DNA from 2 places in the Halodurantibacterium flavum genome. Region 1 is predicted to be linked to the other one. Evidence: riboswitches for the same ligand, from Rfam matches in the RefSeq annotation. Region 1 holds a riboswitch; the other holds the start of a gene.

Region 1 (10,886 bases):
TCGCCGTTGGCGAAAGCGGGCGCGACCGGCATAAGGACTGCCAGCGCCAGAACGGCCGGCAGATAGCGACGGTGCGGTTTCAACATGCTGCTTCTCCCTTTGCGGTGATTACAGGGGGGTCCGGAAAGAGGCGAGGAAGATGTTCTCGGACGTATCCAGGTCACGCCCGGTCCCGTCCCGCCCATAGTCATAGTCGATCCGTGCCCATTGCATCCGGAATGTCGCCGGGCTCGTCCCGTCGTCGAGGTTCCAGGAAAACCCGGCCTGGGCGCGGATAAAGCTCTCTTCGTTCGAGAAGGGCGTCACCTGGCCGCTGACCGACATCCGCGGGTTGATCTGGTGGGTCAGCCCAAAGCTCGTGCTGGCCGCGTCCGCATCGGTGCCGATATCGCTGAACCGCTGGCGGACCGAATATTCGGTCCCCTGATCGCGCCACAGCGCCACGAGGTCGAGCGTGTTGGTCCCGCTGCCCGAGGATGTAAGGTCACCCTCGGCATCCGGCCGGTCGATCGAGGCAAGCGCCGCCATCCCGAGGGTCAGGGTCTGCCCCCCTTCCATGCGGAAGGCGCGGCTCAGGCGGCCTTCGACCGCGCTGTAATAGTCCCTGTCGGGGCGGGTGTAGGCATCGGCGCGGAAGTAGGAGCTCCAGCCGTTCGCGCCCTGGTAGCTGATGTCGAACCCGGCATAGGCATTCGCATCGTCGTCCAGCAGCGCCCCGGTATAATACCGCAGCACGGTCTGGCCGCTGGTCCGGTTGCTCGTCAGCGACAGATGGGGGACATAGCGATAGCGCCAGGTCTCGGTCGTGGTGATCCGGCGGATCGCCTCCTGGCTCGTGATATCAGTGCCGACCTGCACATAGAGATCGCCGATATTCGAGAACTCGATCTCGGAAATCTGGTTGTCGATCAGGTCGATGATCGTGATCGTCCCGTCGATCAGATCGCCGAGCGCGTCGTCAAACCCGCCTTCGGCAAATTCCGAACTGGTCGTGATGCGCGGCCCGGTCGTGAGAAAGGACAACCGGCTGCTGCGGCTGACGTCCCGCACAGGCGAAAAGCCCAGCCACACGCCTTCGGCCCAGGCCACCGGCGTTTCCGCCGCCGTCTGCGCGGGCGTATCGCGATGGCCCACGCGCGCGCGGCTGGTCGAAAAGACCGTATAGCTGTCCCGGGGCAGGCGCAGGTTGTTCGCCGCCAGGAAAAGGTTGTTGCTGATGCGCAGGTTCGGCGCATCCTCACCCGGGGCAAGCGTCGCATCAAGGGACGGCAGCACCCAGGCCAGCGCCTGGAACGCGATTGCCGTATCCGTCCACTCGCTGCCCTCAAGCAGGACAAAGCCGCGGACGGTGCGGTCGAGCGCCGCGCCCTGATCGTTGCTGAAGAGGTTCTGCTCGACCCGCGACAGCGTGATGATGGGTCGTGTCTGGACCCGTTCGCGTCTCGTCACGCTGTTGCCGCCGGCCCGCGCCTCGGAAAAGGTGAAGCCCGCGTTGGGCAGGTCGAGGTCGATCCCCACCTCCTCGCCACCTGGCACGCCGCGCTGAAAGCCGGGTGCCTGCAGGGCCAGATGGGTTGCCTCGTCGATTTCCTGCTGAAACGCCGTGCTGAAGGTAAAGCTCGTGGGGACCAGTGTATCGGGGTCGATCGAGTCAGGATCAGCCGTGACCCCCGGCGTATAAGTGCAAAGCGACCCGGGCGCAGATCCCGGCGCGATGCAGCCGCCCGTAAGGGTCAGAACGGTGCGCGAACCGAGGATGTCCACCGCCTCGCGGCGCGTCGTGGTGATGGTACGGGTCCGGTCCACCGTGTCGAATTGCAGGTACCAGCCGGTCTGACGCCGCCGGAAGAGCGTGCCCTCGACCCCTTCGGAAAGGCTGCTTTGCAGCGTCTGGGTCGCGCTGAACGAAAGCGTTCCGTCCCGCGCGTCACCATTCAGACTGGTGAGCGCGACAAACCCCCGCGCGCCGTATTCCAGCACCGCCCCGTTCAGCACGAACCGGCTGGTGAGGGGAACGACGCCGCCCGTCGCTGCCGTGGCCTGTTGCGGGTCGCGCCGTTGTTCAAGTCTGCTGTCGGTCAGGGTGCCGTCACTGACGGACACCGGCAAATCGTCCTGCGCTGAAACTGATCCTGAAGCACCTATGAAAAACAGCGCGCAAGCGCCGACTGCCCCCTTCCGGAGATAATGCCTTGCCATTCAACTTCTCACTTTGGCGCGTCGGAATGCGCGCCTTTCCTCCCTGAATTGCGAGGCGGCACGGGGCCGCCTCACGCCTTCCACGTCAGTTGACGTAGCCGTTGATGTTCACGGAAGATTCAAAGCCGGAGCCGCCGAGGGTGACCGACGAGTCCACGTTGGAGCCGTAGTAGGTGCTGGTCGCACCGGAGTTCGCGGTCGAACCGCTCACATAGCCGCCGGCGGCGACTGCGGTCGAGTTGGCCACAGCCGTGCTGCCGGTCGCGAGCGCGACAGCGAGCGATTCCAGGCCGAGCGCCGAGGATTCACCGCCGAAGGTTGCGCCGATCGAGACGGCGACGGCGGGGGTCATGTAATCGGGGGCCGCAAAAGCTGCGCCAGGCGCAATCACGAGACCAGCGAAAAGAGCCTTCGCAAGAAGGGTTTTGGTCGACATGGGTTTCTCTCCCGGAGAATTTTGTTGGGTTGTCGCACCCTCCTCGGGTGCGTCCTTTCTGCATATCACATTCGATCAAATTGAAAGCAAAATTTTTCACTATTTGTTTACATTCAGGGCGATACGAGTTTTCCCGTGGCTGGCGCAGCACGGTATATTTCGGATACCATAATTATTGTTCGGCTTTTGGACCGGAAGACTGGGAAAAATCTAAATCCGCAAATAGCAAAACGCGTGTAACGCGAGGGACAAACTGCAACCTCAGGCAGAAAACGCTGCATCCGAGATTCATCTTTTTCACAACGCACATGGGACGGCGCGGATCAAATGAGTCGTATCGCGCATTTCGGACTGCCATATGGGCGCCCGATGACCAAGGGGATGGCGGTCAGCCCCGCGTCGTGCCCGATGTGTCGGCGCGCCCCGCGATATAGTCCCGCAAAAGACCCGCACGCCGTGGGCGAAAGCTTTCTCCGCCGCGGACAAGCGCCTCGATCCGGTTCGCATGGAAAATCCGGAAGTCGCCGCGCAACCGGCAATGGGCCAGCAACGTCAGCGCATCGCTGCCATAGGACAGGCCCAGCGGCCAGATCTCCCGCTCGGTCACGCGGTCGGAAAGGTCGCGATAGCGGATGCGCAGGCTGAATTCCTCCCAGCAGGCCGCGCGCAACAGGTCCATGTCGATGGTCACGGCGGGCCGCTGATCTGCGCGCCGCCAGCTCCGCATCACGCGATGCATGGCCTGGCGGGCCTGCGCGTCCGGCAGCGTCGCGATGATACGCGCCATGGCCGCCTGTCCCGCCCGGCTGAGCGTGGCATCGCCGATATGTTCGAGCCCGCTGAGCGCCAGCATCAGCGCCTCGATCTCCAGCCGGGAAAAGCTCTGCGGTGGCAGTGCAGTGTCTTCGGTAAGGACATAGCCCACACCCGCCGCCCCGTCGATCAGCGCCCCGCCGGCCCGCAACGTCGCGATATCGCGGTAAAGCTGTCGCAGCGATACGCCGGTTTCCTCGGCAAGACGTGCCGCCGTCACCGGTTGCGGCAGGCGCCGCAACACATCCATCAGCCGCATCAGCCGGTCGGTCCGGGCCATGACATCCTGCCGCGTTCTGTCAGCATGGCGACGTTATACCGGGGCATGGTCAGAATGAAGGAGTTTCCGATGCCGACCCTCTATCACGCCCCGATCAGCCGTTCGTCCGTCATTGTGACGCTGATCGATGAACTCGGTGCCGACGATATCGAAATCAAGGAGGTCACGATCCCCCGGCAGGACGGGTCCGGGGGCACCGACCCCCGCAACCCGCATCCCGAGGGCAAGGTACCGCTGCTGGTGGACGGGTCGGATACGATCCGCGAGCGCGGCGCGATCATGCTCTACCTCACCGACCGCTACCCGGAGGCCCGGATGGGACCGCTGAACGGTGAGCCTGGCCGGGGGGCCTATCTGTCCTGGCTCTTTTACTATCAGGGCGTGATGGAACCGGTCATCATCCTGCACTGGGCGCAGCTTTCGCACCCGGCGGTCACTGCGAGCCTGCGCGATTTCCAGACGATGATCGCACGGCTGGAAGAGACGCTGTCGCACCAGCCCTATCTGCTGGGGCAGGAGTATTCGGCTGCCGACCTGCTGTGCAGCGGCCCGTTCCTGTGGTTCCCAGACCTGTTGCCGCAAATCCCCGCGCTGCAGGATTGGGTCGCGCGATGCGGGGCGCGACCTTCGGTTGCGCGGACTGCGGCGCGCGACAGCGCGGCCAAAGGGGCCTGAGCGATCACCCGGCCGAGGGAAAGAACAGCTGTTCGCCGCCCACGGTGAAGCTTGCGATTGCGGCCTGTCCTTCCGGTGACACGAGCCAGTCGATGAAGGCCTGCCCCTGGTCGGCCTTCACATGCGGGTGGCGTTCGGGGTTCACCAGGATGACGCCGTAGGGGTTGAACAGCACCGGGTCGCCTTCGAACACGATTTCCAGGTCGCCGCGGTTCTCGAAGCTCAGCCATGTGCCGCGGTCGGTCAGGGCATAGGCGGGTAGCTGGGCGGCGGTGTTGAGCGTGGCGCCCATGCCCGAGCCGGTGGACAGGTACCAGCGGCCTGTCGGCTCGACCCCGGCAGCGGCCCAGAGGGTTTGCTCGGCGGCATGGGTCCCGCTATCATCCCCACGCGAGGCGAAGGACGCCCCCGCGCCCGCGATGGCAGCCATGGCGGCGGCGGCATCAGCGGCATCCCGCAGGTCCGCGGGGTCTTCAGCCGGGCCGACGATGACGAAGTCGTTATACATGACGTCGAAGCGCTGCACGCCGTAGCCCTCGGCGACGAACGCCTCTTCCTGCGCGCGGGCATGGACAAGGACCACGTCGGCATCGCCGCGCCGCGCGGTTTCCAGCGCCTGACCCGTGCCCTGCGCCACGACACGGACCTCGATCCCGGTCTCCTCCTGAAAGATCGGCAGGATATGTGCAAAGAGGCCCGAGTTCTCGGTCGAGGTGGTGGAGGCCACGGTGATGAAGTCCTGTGCCGCGGCGGGCAGGGCCGCGACGATCGTCAGCGCTGAAGCGGACAGGATGAAGCGGCGGGTGAGGGTCATCTCTCTCTCCCTTTTGTGGTTACCAGATCAGATCGCCCGCGAGGAATGCGCGGGCCTCGGGGGTCTCCGGCCCCGCGAAGAACGCAGGCGCAGATCGGTGCTCGATCAGCCGGCCGCGGTGGAGGAAGGCCACGTCCTGACCCAGACGCCGGGCCTGGCCCAGATTGTGGGTGCTCATCACGATGGTGATGCCTTCCTCCGAGAATTGCGCGACCATCTCCTCGATGATCCGCGTGGCCGAGGGGTCGAGGGCCGAGCAGGGCTCGTCCAGAAACAGCACCTGCGGGCGCATCGCCCAGGCGCGGGCGAGCGCAAGGCGCTGCTGCTCGCCCCCGGACAGCAGGCGGGCAGGGCGGTCTGCCAGCGGGGTCAGCCCGAAACGGTCCAGCGTGCGGGCGACGGCCTCATGGCGCGCGGCGGACGCCATGCCCTTCAGCGCCAGCGGATAGTCGAGGTTCGCCGCAACCGAACGGCGTAGCAGGACGGGGCGCTGGAACACCATTGCCTGCGCCTCGGCGCGCGCCTCGCCGCTGGCCCAGATGCGGCGACCCGCGGTCGGGTCGATCAGACCGTGGCAGAGGCGCAGGAACAGGCTCTTGCCCGCGCCATTCGCGCCCATCACGATCAGCCGCCGCCCGGCCTCGATGCGCAGGGTGAGGCCGGACAGGAGCGGCTTTCCCCCCACGGCATAGCCCACATCCTTTAGCGCCAGCGGAAGGATCGAGGTGGAAACATCGCGCGCTGCCCTCATCCCAGCCGCCCCCGTGCCCATTGCCCGGCCCCCCAGGCGGCGGCGTTCAGCGTCAGGGTAAGCGCGAGCAGGATGATCCCCAGCGCCACGGCGAGGCCGAGATTGCCCCGGTTCGTCTCCAGCGTGATCGCCGTGGTCATGGTGCGGGTATGGCCCGCGATGTTGCCGCCCACGATGAGCACCGCGCCGACCTCGGCGCTGGCGCGCCCGAAGCCGGCCAGCACGCCGGTCAGCAGGCTGACGCGCCCGTCCCAGAGCAATGTCGGAACCGCGCGCAGCCGGCTGGCGCCGAGCGAGCGGAGTTGCTCCCGATACTCGGCCCAGAGATCCTCGACCACCGAGCGGGTCAGCGAGATGATAATGGGCAGGATCAGCACCGTCTGGGCGATCACCATTGCAGTGGGCGTGAACAGGAGTGCGAGATCCCCGAGGGGCCCCGACCGGGACAGCATCAGGTAGACGACAAGCCCCGCCACGACCGGCGGCAGGCCCATCAGCGCGTTGAACAGTACGATCACCGCGCCGCGCCCCGGAAACCGCGCCAGCGCCAGCGCAGCGCCCAGGGGCAGGCCGACCGCACAGGCGATCAGCACGGCGGTCAGCGTTACGCGCAAGGACAGCCCGATGATCTGCATCAGGACGGGATCCCAGCTGGAGATCAGGCTGAAGGCGGTTGCGACCGGGCCGTCCACGGAAAATCCTTGCTTAAGGCAGTAGAAAAGGATCAGAAATCAAAGTAGAATGCAAACATGTAACCAGTGCAGGAGATTGCATGAAAATGCAGGATCCACAGGTCGAAGCGACCTCGCGCGCAGCCGATCTTGCAGATGTGCGGGTCACCTCCTCGTCGCTGATGACGACCGGAGAGGTTGCCGACTATCTGCGGGTGAAGGAGCGCACGATCTACGAGATGGTTGCGCGCCAGACGATTCCGTTCAGCCGCGCCACCGGCAAACTGTTGTTTCCCCGTCGGCTGGTCGATGCCTGGCTGGAAGCCCAGACCGAACTGCCCGCTGCGGGCATCGCCTCGGCCCCGCCGATCTATGCCGGCTCGAACGACCCGCTTCTGGAATGGGCGCTGCGCCAGTCGGGCAGCGGGCTGGCGGTGCTGGCGCGGGGATCGAGCCAGGGGCTTGAGGATCTGGCGGCGGGGCGCGCGGTGCTGGCCGGGCTCCACCTGCTTGACCCGGATACGGGCGAATGGAACCGCGCCGCCGCCCGGTCGCACCTGCCCGGCACCAGTCATGTCCTGATCCATTGGGCGCGCCGGACGCAGGGGTTGATCACCGCCGCAGGAAACCCGCTGGGGATAAAGGGGTTGAAGGACGCAGCACGGCGCGGCCTGCGCTTTGCCACGCGCGCAGGCGGCGCGGGCTCGACCCGGCTGTTCGAGGTGCTGCTGGCGCGCGACGGGTTGACGATGGCCGATCTGACCACCCTGGACCGCCCGGCCGAGACGCATGCCGACCTGGCCACGCTTATCGAGACCGGCGAGGCGGATTGCGGTATCGGCCTCCAGGCGGCTGCCGGGCATCTGGGTTTCCTCCCGCTCGTCACCGACGAGAGCTTTGACCTCGCCATGACCCGGCGCGAGTATTTCGAGCCGCCCATTCAGACCTTGCTGGCCTTCGCCCGTTCCTCCCCCTTCGCCCGCCGCGCCGAACATCTGGGCGGCTATGACCTCACCGAGCTGGGGCGCGTCCTCTGGAACGGCTGATCGCCGCGCAAGCCCGGGTATCGGGGCCGCGATTTTTCTTGGCGGCGGCGGCAGGCGCGTGCTAGGCAGGCGGCGATGGTGCCCGGCCCCGCCGGGAGAATAGGGAAACCGGTGCGGACCTTTCGCCCAATTCCGGTGCTGCCCCCGCAACTGTAAGCGGAGAGTGCCCCCAAACCACTGGCCCCGGCCGGGAAGGAGGGAGGTGCCGTGACCCGCGAGCCAGGAGACCTGCCATCCCGTGCGAAACAGACCCGGGCGGGGCGTCCGGAGGAGGCAGAATGACGATCCGTGCGTCCCTCGGGGCCGATGTTTTTCCTTACCCGGCCGATAACGGTCCAGCGCGCCCGAGGTCACGGGCATGAGCTGCCCGCCACCGCAGCCCGCCGCGCTGGAGCTTGACGCCGTCAGCTGGGGCAGGGGCATCCTGAGCCCCGTGTCGCTGCATCTTGCCCCCGGCCGGGTTCTGGGGGTTCTGGGCGCCAACGGCGCGGGGAAGTCGACCCTTCTGCGGCTGATCTATCGCTTTCACCGCCCGGAAGCCGGGCGTGTCCTGCTGGACGGCACCGACATCAACGCGCTGCCCGCGCGGCAGGTCGCGCGACGGGTGGCGGCGGTCCTGCAGGAACAACCCACCGATTTCGCCCTGACCGTGGCCGAGATCGTGGCGCTGGGGCGTGGCCCCCATCGTCGCGGTTTCGCCGGGCCCTCGGCCCATGACGCGCATCTGGTCGATCACGCGCTGGAGCGCCTCTCGCTTGGGCATCTGGCGGCGCGAGCCTTCGGCACGCTGTCGGGGGGCGAACGGCAGCGCGTGATGATCGCGCGCGCGCTGGCGCAGGAACCTGGTCTGATCGTGCTCGACGAGCCCACGAACCACCTCGATATCCGCCATCAGCTGGAGGTGCTGCGCCTTGTCCGGGGTCTGGGGGCGACGGTTGTCGCCTCGCTCCATGATCTGAACCTCGTGGCGGATTTCGCCGATGACCTGCTGGTTCTGGCGGGCGGGCAGGCGCTGGCCTTCGGCCCGGTCGAGGATGTGCTGACCCCTGACCTGATCGCCCGCGCCTTCGGCGTCACGGCCACACCACGCGACATGCGCGCGCGGTTCGATTTTTCCCTGTCCCACTGATCCTTGAGAGACCGCATGAAACCTGTTCTGACCGGGCTCGCCGCCCTGTTCCTTGCCTCCCCGGCGCTGGCGCATCCCGTCACTGTGCAAAGCTGCGACCGCGAAATCACCTTTGAGGCACCGCCGTCCCGCGCGGCCTCGCAGGATGTGAACCTGACCGAGATGATGCTGGTCATGGGCCTCGCCGACCGGATGGTGGGCTACACCGGCATTTCCGGCTGGAACAAGCTGGATGAGGAAATGCGGGCCGACGTGGCCGAACTGCCCGAGCTTGCCGAGCGCCGCCCTCCGCGCGAGGTTCTGGTGGGCGCGGATCTCGACTTCTGGTTCGCCGGATGGAACTACGGCATGAGCGTCGGCGGCGAGGTCACGCCCGACACGCTCGCCCCGTTCGGCATCCAGGTCTATGAGCTGACCGAAAGCTGCATCCACATCATGCCCCGCGACCGGATCGCGATGCAGGACATGTTCAACGACATCCGCAACCTCGGCCTGATCTTCGGCGAAGAGGCGCGGGCGGAGGAACTCATCGCCGGATGGGAGGCCGAACTGGCCGAGATCGCCGCCACCATTCCCGAAGGGGAACCGCTGCGCGTCTTCGTCTATGACAGCGGCGAGGACGTACCCTTCACCTCGGGCCGCTATGCGATGCCCACGGCGATGATCGAGGCCGCGGGCGGACGCAACATCATGGATGACGTGGAGACGAGCTGGACCCGCGTCGCATGGGAACCGGTGGTCGAGCGCAACCCCGAGGTGATCGTGATCGTCAATTATGGCGAGGTGACGGCGGATCAGAAGATCGCGTTCCTGCGGTCGAACCCTGCCTTTGCCCATGTCGACGCGGTCATGAACAACCGCTTCGTGGTGCTGGAATATGTCGAGGCGACGCCCGGTCCGCGCAACATCCGGGCGGTGCGCAAGCTCGCCAAGGCTTTCCGCGGCGGCTGAGCGATGAACCGGCAAGCCCCTCCGGCAGACCGGACCGCCGAGGCGGTCGTCCACGCCGCGCTGCACCATCGCAGCGGTCAGCGACGGCGCGCGGGCCTGTGGCTCATGGGCATTGCGGCGGTGCTTCTGTCGGTCACGGCGGGCGTCAGCATCGGGGCGGTGCAGGTGCCGCTCTGGACGGTGTGGGGTGTGGTTCTGGACAAGATCGCGCCGGGATGGATCGACCCCTGGTGGTCGCCGGGCCGCGCAGCGATCGTCTGGGACATGCGACTGCCCCGCGTGCTGCTCGCCGCGCTGGTGGGGGCGGGGCTGGCCCTTACCGGAACCGTGCTGCAATCGGTGACGCGTAACCCGCTCGCCGATCCGCATCTTCTGGGCATATCCTCGGGGGCGGCCTTTGGCGCGATCCTGGCGCTTTTGCACACGGGGATGTTTCTGGGACCGGTGACGGTGCCCTTGCTTGCGTTTCTGGGGGCGCTCGCTGCGGCGGGCCTGGTTCTGGCGGTGGCGTCCTTTGCCCGCGCCGCCAGCGCCGACCGGCTGGTGCTGACCGGGGTGGCGGTGTCGTTCATCGTGATGGCACTGGCCAATATCCTGATCTTTCTGGGCGATCCACGCGCGGCGCATACGGTCATCTTCTGGATGCTGGGCGGCCTTGGCCTTGCGCAATGGTCGCACCTGATCTGGCCGGCGCTGGTGCTGGCCGGCGCCGGCCTCTGGCTGAGGGCCGTATCAGGGCCGCTGAACGCGATGACGATCGGGGACGAGACGGCGGCGACGCTGGGAATTCCGGCGGCGCGGTTCCGGCTGGCGGTCTTTGTGGTTTCGGCGCTGGTCACCGGCGTGATGGTCGCCTTTTCGGGGATCATCGGTTTCGTAGGCCTGATGGTGCCGCATATCGTGCGCCTGATCGTCGGCGGCGATACGGCGCGGGTGATCCCGGCCGCGATGCTGGCGGGGGCGGTGTTCCTGATCTGGGCCGATATCGCCGCCCGCACCCTGATGCGCCCCGAGGACATGCCCATCGGCATCGTCACGGGGCTTGTGGGGGGCGTGTTCTTTATCTGGCTCCTGCGGCGTCAGAACCGGTAACGCAGGCCGATCACATTGGCATTGGCCGC
Region 2 (10,886 bases), on a different contig from region 1:
CCTCTGGCAGGACGACATGCATGGCCAGATCGGCAGGGGAGAGGCCGCGATCCTCTTCCTCCCAAGCGGCGCGAGAAGATGTGGCTAGCGCCACCTGAAACACCGGCACGCCGGCCGCGTCGAGGGGCGCGGCTTCGCCCGAGGAAAAGGCCGTGGCGTTGACGATGGCGGCAGGCTCCAGATGCGCCACCCAGCGCCGCAGCCAGCCCGCCGCCCCGGGTGCCTTGAGCGAGGGCGCGAATAGCCCCAGCACATCAAAGCCCCGCGCCCGGAACGCATCGGCCAGCGCCTGCACCGGTGCAAGGTCCGCCGCCGCAAGATAGGCCCGATAGAAGGTCAGGATGATCCGGGGCCGCGTGCTGGTCAGCGCAAATGCCGCAGGGCAGGTCACACCCCCATCCCACGCCCCCACCTGCGGCAGCACCTTTGCCCCCCGCACCGGCCCTGCGTAAAGCCCCGCCGCCAGCGCAAGCTGCGCCAGCGCCGCCTGCGCCGCGACCTCTCCGCCCATGTCGCATAAGTGAGACAGGCGGCGGAGGGTGGAGACGGGCAGCGTCGAATATTCATCCAGCCGCGGATCGGGTCGGCCATCGGCCGGCAGGACCGCCAGCGCGATCCCCCGCGCCTGTGCCAGCGCGTGGACCTGCTGCAACCCGTAGGTCCAGTAGGGCACGCCCCCGATCAGCCGGATGAGGATGCCCTTGGCGCCCGACAGCGTCGCCTCGACATAGGTATCGACCGAGAGGGGATGCGCAAGCTGCGCAAGGTTCGCCAACCGCAGCGTGGGCAAGCCGCCCTTGGCCCGATGCCAGCCCGCCGCGAAAGCGCCAAGGTCGCTGTCGGAAAAGGACAGCACCACAAGATCGGCAGGGCGTTGCCCCAGATCCTGCGGCGTGGCGGTTTCCTCCAGCCCCCGGCTTTCGCGGAAGACGACATGCATCCGTCAGCCCGCCAATGCCTGACGGATCGCGGCCTCGTCGATGTCGTCATGTTCGGCGATGACGACAAGGCGGCCCTGCCGCGCCTCATCCGCCTTCCAGGGACGGTCGAACTGGGTGCGCACCCGGGCACCCACCGCCTGCACCAGAAGGCGCATCGGCTTGCCCGATACGGCGGCATAGCCCTTGACCCGCAGGATGTTGCGGGTGCGGGCCAGTTCCTCGATCCGTGCGGTCAGCGCGGCGGGGTCGGCCTGTTCGGGGATGTCGATCACGACGCTGTCGAAATCCTCGTGGTCGTGGTCATGCGGATCGTCGTGATGCGACGGGCGGGCAGCAAGGTCATCCTCTGCCGCGGCGCCAAGGCCCAGGATCACGCGCGGGTCCACTGCACCTTCCGTCACCTCGACCACCGGAAGGGGGCGCGGGGCCTCGGCCGCGATGATCTCGCGCGCCTTTGCCAGCCCGGCGTCCCCGGCCAGATCGGCCTTGGTCAGCAGGATGATGTCGGCGCAGGCGATCTGATCCTCGAACACCTCTGACAGCGGCGTCTCGTGGTCGAGGCTGTCATCGGCCGCCCGCTGCGCCTCTACCCGATCAACATCCGGGGCAAAGCGGCCTGCGGCCACGGCCTCGGCATCAGCCAGCGCGATCACCCCGTCCACGGTGATGCGCGACCGGATATCCGGCCAGTCGAACGCCTTGAGCAACGGCTTCGGCAGCGCAAGGCCCGAGGTCTCGATCAGAATGTGATCCGGGCGCGGATTCAGCGCCATCAGCGCCTCGATCGTCGGGATGAAATCGTCCGCCACGGTGCAGCAGATGCAGCCATTGGCAAGTTCAACGATATTCTCCTCGGGGCAGTCGGGGATGGCGCAGGATTTCAGGATCTCGCCATCCACGCCCACATCACCGAATTCGTTCACCACCACGGCAAGGCGGCGGCCCTGCGGGTTCTGCATCAGGTGGCGGATCAGCGTCGTCTTGCCAGCGCCCAGAAAGCCGGTGATCACGGTGACGGGGATCTTTACAAGGTCGTTCATTCAATTCTCCAACGGCGGGATACGGGCGATGCAGTTCTTGCGGAAATGCTCGGGCCGTTCGCGCCAGGGCACCAGCCCGTCGGGCGTGGCGCGGTAACGGGCGGCGCCATCCAGCACCGCCCCGATATGCGTGTCGGGGTCAATATTGCCATAGACATAGGTCCAGCGCCCCGCCCCCCGCAGCGCGACCGTGCAGCCGCGCGTGCAGTTCGACAGGCACTCGACGGCGACGGCCTCCACCCCTTCGGGAAGCTGGCCGGCCAGCCGGTCCAGAAGGACGGCGCCCGCGCGGGTTTCCCCGTCGGGCGGAGCCGAGGCGCTGCGACAGGTGGTGCAGACCAGAAGCCGCACGACATCCGGGCTGAAATCCTCAGGCAAAAATCATCCCCTCGATGCCCTCGACCAGAAACGCAAGGCCCACGCCCGCACAGACCGCAGCGGCGATCCGGGCCTTGACCCAACCTTCGGGCTGAGATGCGCCATGGGCCAGCCGCGCGACGCCCGCGGCGATCGCGAACTGGATCAGCCCAAAGCCGATCAGATAGGCAAGGACGGGCATGGGCTCTGATCCGATCACCGCCTCGCCATAGGCCCAGCCGTGGAATAGCCCGGCAAAGGCAAAGCCCGCCAGCGCCGAAGGCCCCGCCACGCGGTGGCCAAGGAACAACAGCGCGCCCAGCACCACGACCGAACCCGAAATGATGATTTCGGCCAGCGGCAAGGTGGCCCCGGCAAGCTGCAGGAAGGTGCCGGCGAGCGTGGCGAGGATGAACGCCGCGGGCCCCGCAAGCAGACGCTGTGACGCGGCGGCGGCCAGCCCCACCAGCACGATGAAGGCCAGGTGATCCACCCCGATCACCGGGTGGGCAAGGCCGCTCGCCAGCCCTTCGAACAGCGTCACGGGTGCCGCGCCGCCCATCGGGTGATGCGCGGCCGCAGGCAGAGCGAACAGCGCCCAGATGCCCGAAAGAATAATTCGTTTCATTTTCGTCCCTCATATGTGGAACGAGGGCATGATGGCGGAACCGCAGCGTCATGCGGGCCCGACACCGGAACACCCCGTCCGGTCTACGTCACATGCGCTGGCAGGTCTCCCGGCTTGCGGATCTCGGGGTCGTTGGACCCCGGCGGCCTCCCTGCCTTCCCAGCCTTGGGCCAGTGGCTTTGGGCAGCCTCTCCGGTCACGGTCGCGGGGGCGGCTGTGCTTGGGGTTGCCCCCTGTCACATTCCCTCTTCGCCTGTCATAAACAGGAACCAGCCCCTTTGACCTGCGCCATCCGCGCCCCCCTGTCAAGCGAGGAGAACCGATGCAGACCGACCCCGACCGCCACCGCGAGAAAATGGCAAAGATCAAGGCCGCCCGCGACCGGATGATGGAGACCCGGACCGGCGAAAAGGGCCTGATCATCGTCCATACCGGGGCGGGCAAGGGCAAGTCGTCATCAGGCTTTGGCATGATTCTGCGCGCCATCGCCCATGGAATGCCCTGCGCCGTGGTGCAGTTCATCAAGGGCAGTTGGGATACGGGCGAACGCCGTCTGCTGACGCGGAATTTCAGCGACCTTTGCCAGTTTCACGCGATGGGCGAAGGATTTACCTGGGAAACGCAGGACCGGGAGCGTGATATCGCCGCCGCCCGCGCCGGCTGGGAAAAGGCCAAGGAGCTGATCCGCGACCCCGCGATCCAGATGGTCCTGCTGGACGAGATCAACATCGCCCTTCGCTATGATTATCTGGATCTGGCCGAGGTTCTGGAGTTCCTGGCGGCAGAAAAGCCGCCCATGACCCATGTCGTGCTGACCGGGCGCAACGCCAAGCCCGAACTGATCGAACTGGCCGATCTGGTGACCGAAATGACGCTGGTCAAGCACCCGTTCCGCGCCGGCATCAAGGCCCAGCCGGGGGTGGAGTTCTAGAGCCCCGCCCGCGCCACCGCCAGCAGGCCCGCGCAATCCACATGCGCCTCAAGGTGGTCGGCCAGCCGGTCGAGCACCGCATCCACGGTGGCGTCATAGCTGAAATTGCCCGCCTCGGTGCCCATCCCGCGCAGGAAGGCGCGGCGGAAGCCGTCGGCGCTGAACATGCCGTGCAGATAGCTTCCCATCACGCGTCCATCCGCTGACCGCGCGCCTTCGGGCTGGCCCGCCACCCGGAAAACGGGGCGATCACGATCCGGCCCTTCCGTCACACCAAGGTGGATTTCATAGCCGCGCACAGCCTCGCCGCTTTGCAGATGCTGCGCTTCGGTCAGCGTCACCCGCTTTTCCGGCTGCATCCGGGTCACCACGTCCAGAAGCCCCAGCCCCTCGGTGCTGCCGGGGGCGCCTTCCAGCCCCTCCGGATCGTCGATCCGCAGGCCCAGCATCTGATAGCCGCCGCAGAGGCCCAGCACCCGCCCGCCACGCCGAAGCTGGGCGCGGATGTCGATGTCCCAGCCCTGATCGCGCAGGAACTGCAGGTCACCGCGGGTGGACTTGCTGCCCGGGATCACGATCAGATCGGCCTCGACTGGCAGGGGGCGGCCCGGGGGGATCATCTCCACGCTCACGCCGGGTTCCTGTGCCAGCGGGTCAAGGTCGTCGAAGTTGGCGATCCGTGACAGCATCGGGACGGCGAGGCGAAACGTCCCGCCCGTGGATGCCCGGCGCAGGTCGGCCGCATCCTCGGCCGGCAGGCGATGGGCGTCGGTGAACCACGGCACCACCCCGAACCCGCGCCAGCCTGTCCGCGCCTCGATGAAGCGATAGCCGTCGTCGAACAGGCGCGGATCGCCGCGGAACTTGTTGATGAGGAACCCACGCACCAGCGCCGCGTCGGCAGGGTCGATGACCGCCTGTATGCCCACGAGCTGCGCGATCACCCCGCCCCGGTCGATGTCGCCCGCCAGCACCACCGGCACCCGCGCCGCTTGGGCAAAGCCCATGTTGGCAATATCGCCCGCGCGCAGGTTGACCTCGGCGGGGCTGCCCGCCCCTTCGACGATCACCAGATCGGCGCCCTTGCCCACGCGCGCGAAACTGTCGAGCACCGCCTCCATCAGCCGGGGCTTCAGCGCTGCGTAATCCCGCGCCCGCACCGTGGTCAGCCGCTGGCCCTGCACCACCACCTGCGCGCCGGTGTCCGTTTCAGGCTTCAGCAGGATCGGGTTCATGTGGATGGACGGCGCCACGCCGCAGGCCCGCGCCTGCAGCGCCTGGGCGCGCCCGATCTCACCCCCGCCGGGGCAGACGGCGGCATTGTTCGACATGTTCTGCGGCTTGAAGGGCCGCACCGCCAGACCCTGCCGCGCAAAAACCCGCGCCAGACCCGCCACCAGCATCGACTTGCCCACGTTCGACCCGGCGCCCTGGATCATCAGCGTGGCCGCCATCAGCCCACCTCGGTCCGGCCGCGACGGTCATTGCGCAGGTTGGCGTAAAGGACATGGTTGCGCCACCGCCCGTTGATCTGCAGGTAGCTTTGCGCCACGCCCTCATACTTGAAGCCGCATTTTTCCAGAACGCCCCGCGAGGCGGCATTCTCGGGCAGGCAAGCAGCCTCGACCCGGCTCAGGTCAAGGGCGGTAAAGGCGTGGTGTACAAGGGCGGCAATCGCCTCTCGCATATAACCCTGACGGGCATAGGGCTGGCCGATCCAGTAGCCGAGCGTCCCGGCCTGCGCCGGACCGCGCCGGATGTGGTCGAGCGTGATCGCCCCCAGAAGCGCGTCGTCTTCCCGGCGGAAAAGGAACAGCGGCAGGGCCGTGCCGCCCATCTGCGCGCGCTGGGACCAGTAGACGCGGTTGGTGAAGGACTTGCGCGCCAGATGATCCTCGGCCCAGACGGGTTCCCAGGGCGTCAGGAAATCGGCGCTGACGCGGCGCAGCCGGGCCCAGGGGCGATAGTCGGAATGCGTGGGCAGGCGCAGCGTCATCCGCTCTGTCTCGATCCGCAGCTTCCGGCGCAGGCCCAGCATCAGGCGGCGAGCCGACCGCGCAGGGTTTCGAGCATCGGCGCGTTGTTCGCGGGCCCATAAAGCGCCAGTGCCGCCCGCGCCCCGCTCGCCATCCGCGCGGCATAGGCGCGCACGCCGTCGCAGGTCACGGCGTCGATCTGGGCGACCGTTTCATCCACCTCGGGGACGCGGCCCCAGACGGACAGAAGCCGCGCCAGCCGTTCGGCCCGGGACGAAGGGCTTTCCAGCCCCATCAGCATCCCCGCCTTGATCTGGGCACGGGCGCGGGCGATCTCTGCCTCGGTCATGTCCTCGGCGGACCGCTTCAGCTCATCCATCGTCAGGCCCGCCAGTTCGGCCACATCCGCCGCCCCGGTCCCGGCATAGATGGTCATCGACCCGGTATCCTCATAGGCGCCCGACTGCGCGAAGATCGTGTAGCAGAGACCGCGTTCCTCGCGCACCTTCTGGAACAGGCGCGATGACATGCCGCCCCCAAGTGCTGTCGCAAAGATCTGGGCCGTGTGCACCTCGGGGTCGCGATAGCCCGGACCCTCGAAGGCCATGGCGAAATGCACCTGTTCGAGGTCGCGCATCTCACGCCGTTCGCCGGTGACAAAGCGCGCGGGCACGACCTGCCCGTCATGGGTCGGCGGCAGATGGCCGAAGAGCGCGGTCGCCTCGGCCACGATGCGGTCATGATCGACCGCGCCAGCCGCCGCCAGGATCATCCGCCCCGGCCCGTAATGTTCGGCGACAAACCCGCGCAGATCGCCCGCGTTGAAGGCGGAAATCCGTTCCGAGGGGCCAAGGATCGACCGCCCGATCGGCTGGTCGGGATAGGCGGCCTCTTGCAGCCAGTCGAAGATCACGTCGTCGGGCGTGTCGAGCGCCTGCCCGATTTCCTGCAGGATGACGCCGCGCTCGATCTCCAGCTCTCTCGGGTCGAAGACCGAGTTCAGCACGATATCCGCGATCACGTCGAGTGCGAGCGACACGTCGTTTTCCAGCACACGGGCGTAATAGGCCGTCATCTCGCGGCTGGTATAGGCGTTGATATAGCCGCCCACATCCTCGATTTCCTCGGCGATTTGCAGCGCGCTGCGCCGCTCCGTGCCCTTGAACGCCATATGTTCGAGGAAATGGGCCACGCCGTTCTGCTCGGCCCGCTCATGCCGCCCGCCCGCCGTGATCCAGATGCCGACAGAGGCCGATTTGAGGCCCGGCATGGCCTCGGTCACGATGCGAAAGCCGTTGGGCAGGGTCGTCAGGCGTGCGGTCAATTCGTGATCCTTTCGCGGATGAACTGGCGGAGCGCATCGAGATCGTCGGGCAGATCGGTCACACGCTCGGGCCGGTCGAATATGTCGGCCATGCGCAGCGGAAGCGCGGGACGTTGCCCGGTTGCGGCCTCGACGGCATCGGGGAACTTGCCCGGATGCGCGGTCGCCAGCGTGATCATCGGCACCGGGCCAAGATGCGCGCCGGCGACATGCACGCCGACGGCCGAATGGGGGCAAAGCACCTCTCCGGTCTCTGCGGCGGTCCGGGCGATGGTCGTGCGGGTTTCCTCTTCCGAGGCGCGGCCCGACACGAATGTATCGCGCAGCCGGTCGATCACCCCCTGGCTGATCTCGAACCCGCCGGTGGATTTCAACTCATCCATCAGCTGCGTCACCGCAGCCCCATCGCGCCCATAGGCATCGAAAAGCGCCCGTTCGAAGTTCGAGGACACCTGAATATCCATCGACGGGCTGATCGTGGGCGTCACGCCCTGCACCTCATACCGCCCGGTGCTGAGCGCGCGGTGCAGGATGTCGTTCTGGTTCGTCGCGACCACCAGCCGCTCGACCGGCAGGCCCATGCGCCGCGCGATGTATCCGGCAAAGATGTCACCGAAATTGCCCGTGGGCACGGTAAAGCTGACCGGGCGGTGCGGCGCGCCAAGGCTGACGGCCGAGGTGAAGTAATAGACCACCTGCGCCAGCACCCGCGCCCAGTTGATCGAGTTCACGCCGGCAAGCCGCACCTCGTCCCGGAAGGCGAGATCGTTGAACAGGTCCTTGACCCGCGCCTGACAGGCGTCGAAATCGCTATCGAGCGCGATGGCATGGACGTTCGGCTCGGACGGGGTCGTCATCTGGCGGCGCTGCACCTCGGACACGCGGCCGCGGGGGAAAAGGATGAACACATCCACCCCTTCCAGCCCGCGGAACGCCTCGATCGCCGCGGAGCCGGTATCGCCGCTGGTCGCACCGATGATCGTCAGCCTCTCGCCCCGCCGCGACAGGGCCGCGCGGAACAGCTGGCCGATCAGCTGCATCGCGAAATCCTTGAAGGCGAGCGTCGGCCCGTGGAACAGTTCCAACAGGAAATGGTTCGCGCCGATCTGCACCAGGGGCGCGCGCGCGGCATGGCCAAAGCCCCCGTAGGCCCGCGCGATGATATCGCGGAACGCCTCATCGGTGAAGGTGTCGCCAAGGAAGGGGCGCATCACGCGAAAGGCGGCCTCTTCATAGCTTAGCCCCGCAAGGGCTGCGATCTCCGGTTCCGAAAGACGCGGGATTTCCTGCGGCACATAAAGCCCGCCATCCCGGGCCAGCCCGGTCATCATCGCCTCTTCGAACGAGAGGACGGGCGCCCGGCCCCGCGTCGAGATATAGTTCATCTGTCGGTTCCTTCATCGCGTTGCAGCGTGATACGCCAGAGATAATAGCCTGTCATCCCCGCCCATACGGCCGCAAGCAGGAACCAGGTGATCGCATAGTTCAGGTGGTCGTTCGGGATGGCCGATGTGTCGACCGGCATCGCCTCGATCCCGTCGCCGGTGCTTTCGCGCGCAACCACCAGCACAGGCTCGGTCCCCAGCGCCTCGGCCATCCGCGGCACGTCGCGCGCAAACCAGAGTTCCCGCACCGGGTCGGGATCGGGGGTATAGCCATCGGCCTCTTGCGGCCAGTTGAGATTGCCGGTGACATCAAGGGGGACGGGCGGACGCGGGGCACGCCGCTGCGCCTCGCGGACATAGCCCCGGTCGAGCAGAACGCGACGCCCGTCTTCGGTTTCGAACGCCGAGACAACTAGAAAGCCCGCCCCCATTCCCCGGCGGCTGACCAGCACGTGAAGCTCTTCGCCGGTGGTCTGGCCGCGCAGCATCACGGGGCGGTAACGATCCGTGGCCGGGTCGGGCGCATCCGGCAGCGGCACAGGGTCCGCGTGGATCTGCGCCTCGATCTCGGCGATCACCGCTTCTTTCCAGTGCAGCCGCTGCACCTGCCAGAAACCGAGTGACAGGAGAATGGCAGTCCCCGCGATGCCGAACAGCAGCGGGAGGAGGATGCGTCGCATTCAGGTTCCTTCCAATGGAAAGGCGCGCGCCTTTCGGCCCGCGCCCGTCCCTGACGATCTTTCGATTCCAGTCGGGCGATCAGCCGCCCCAGATGTAGATCGAGACGAAGAGAAAAAGCCAGACCACATCGACAAAGTGCCAGTACCAGGCGGCAGCCTCGAAGCCCACATGCTTTTCGGGGGTAAAGTCGCCCTGATAGACGCGGAACAGGCAGACGGCGAGGAAGATCGTGCCGATGATCACATGCGCGCCGTGAAAGCCCGTCGCCATGAAGAAGTTCGCGCCATAGATGTTGCCGGCAAAGCCGAAGGCCGCGTGGCTGTATTCATAGGCCTGGAAGAAGGTAAAGATCACCCCGAGCCCGACCGTGATCCAGAGCGCGTTGATCACGTCGCGGCGGTTGTTTTCATGGACCAGCGCATGGTGCGCCCAGGTGCAGGCCGCGCCCGAGCAGAGCAGGATCAGCGTGTTGATCAGCGGCAGGTGCCAAGGGTCGAAGGTCTCGATCCCGACCGGGGGCCAGACGCCGCCGGCCCCTTCGGCCATCGGATACATGGCGTGCTTGAAGAAGCTCCAGAACCATGCCGCGAAGAACATCACCTCGGACATGATGAAAAGGATGAAGCCGTAGCGCAGGCCGATATTGACGACCGGGGTATGGTCGCCCGCGCGGCTTTCGCGCACCACGTCGACCCACCAGCCGAACATGACGAACAGAACGCCCGCAAGCCCGATCAGGAACATCCAGGGCGTGCCCTGAGCCATCCAGAGCACCGCGCCGAAGAGCATCACGAAGGCGCCGACAGATCCGGCAAAGGGCCAGATCGAAGGCGGCAGGACGTGGTAGTCGTGGTTTTTCTCATGCGCCATGTTTCGTAGTCCCTCGTTCGGCACTCAGTTAACGCTTGGATCTTCGGCAGGAAGCCGGGCCGAGGCCTGCTCCTGCGGGAGATCCGTCACGTGGAAGGTATAGGAAAGCGTGATCGTGTGCACGTTATGCGCTTCGCGATCATCGACAATCGCCGGGTCGACATAGAACGTGACCGGCATCTGGACCCGCTCACCCGGTTGCAGGACCTGCATGTCAAAGCAGAAGCACTGAATCTTGGTAAAGAAGCCGCCGGCGGAATAGGGCGTCACGTTATAGCTCGCGGTGCCGGCCACGGCTTCGTCGGAGGGGTTGTAGGCCTCGTAGAAGGCAAGCCCGGTCTCGCCGATCCGGACCTCCATCTCGCGCTGCACGGGGCGGAATTCCCACGGCATGTCGCGTTCCTTGGAGGCGTCGAAGCGCACCCGGACCGTGCGGTCGAGAATCTGGTCGCTTGCGGCGGAAGCCACATTGGTCGTGCCGCCAAAGCCGGTCACGCGGCAGAACCAGTCGTAGAACGGAACCGCCGCCCAGGCCATCGCGCCCATGAAGATCACGACGCCGACAAGCTTGATCGCCGTCTTGCGGTGCACGTCAATTGCCATTGGGCACCCCCTGTGCGGCGGCGTCGAGGGCCGGGCGATAGGTGTGATCGAAGGCCTGGATGGACCCGCCGACCGAAACCTTGGCGACCGTCAGCCCGAAGACCAGGAAGGCGAATGCCACAAGCACGACCCCCACGCCAACATTCCGCC

What was found. A riboswitch is a leader RNA that binds a small molecule or an ion and turns the genes downstream of it on or off. The one in region 1 is predicted to bind cobalamin.
Region 2: it holds a riboswitch for cobalamin, as region 1 does, so the genes downstream of both, ACFSGJ_RS13090 (HupE/UreJ family protein) here and ACFSGJ_RS01270 (ABC transporter ATP-binding protein) in region 1, are expected to answer to the same signal.

What each region holds. Positions count from the first base shown of each region.
Region 1 is NZ_JBHUGH010000001.1:273,612-284,497, forward strand. Features, by position in the region: gene ACFSGJ_RS01225 (hypothetical protein) at 1-86, opposite strand, end outside; gene ACFSGJ_RS01230 (hypothetical protein) at 109-2,103, opposite strand; gene ACFSGJ_RS01235 (hypothetical protein) at 2,285-2,635, opposite strand; gene ACFSGJ_RS01240 (helix-turn-helix transcriptional regulator) at 3,024-3,728, opposite strand; gene ACFSGJ_RS01245 (glutathione S-transferase family protein) at 3,798-4,403, shown strand; gene ACFSGJ_RS01250 (ABC transporter substrate-binding protein) at 4,408-5,217, opposite strand; gene ACFSGJ_RS01255 (ATP-binding cassette domain-containing protein) at 5,237-5,968, opposite strand; gene ACFSGJ_RS01260 (ABC transporter permease) at 5,965-6,603, opposite strand; gene ACFSGJ_RS01265 (substrate-binding domain-containing protein) at 6,741-7,685, shown strand; cobalamin riboswitch at 7,745-7,935, shown strand; gene ACFSGJ_RS01270 (ABC transporter ATP-binding protein) at 8,044-8,814, shown strand; gene ACFSGJ_RS01275 (ABC transporter substrate-binding protein) at 8,830-9,765, shown strand; gene ACFSGJ_RS01280 (FecCD family ABC transporter permease) at 9,871-10,857, shown strand; gene ACFSGJ_RS01285 (hypothetical protein) at 10,845-10,886, opposite strand, start outside.
Region 2 is NZ_JBHUGH010000010.1:42,664-53,549, reverse strand. Features, by position in the region: gene cobN (cobaltochelatase subunit CobN) at 1-940, opposite strand, end outside; gene cobW (cobalamin biosynthesis protein CobW) at 944-1,981, opposite strand; gene ACFSGJ_RS13095 (DUF1636 family protein) at 1,982-2,359, opposite strand; gene ACFSGJ_RS13090 (HupE/UreJ family protein) at 2,352-2,966, opposite strand; cobalamin riboswitch at 3,049-3,255, opposite strand; gene cobO (cob(I)yrinic acid a,c-diamide adenosyltransferase) at 3,289-3,897, shown strand; gene ACFSGJ_RS13080 (cobyric acid synthase) at 3,894-5,351, opposite strand; gene ACFSGJ_RS13075 (GNAT family N-acetyltransferase) at 5,351-5,935, opposite strand; gene ACFSGJ_RS13070 (M16 family metallopeptidase) at 5,935-7,197, opposite strand; gene thrC (threonine synthase) at 7,194-8,582, opposite strand; gene ACFSGJ_RS13060 (SURF1 family protein) at 8,579-9,262, opposite strand; gene ACFSGJ_RS13055 (cytochrome c oxidase subunit 3) at 9,342-10,133, opposite strand; gene ACFSGJ_RS13050 (cytochrome c oxidase assembly protein) at 10,158-10,736, opposite strand; gene ACFSGJ_RS13045 (hypothetical protein) at 10,726-10,886, opposite strand, start outside.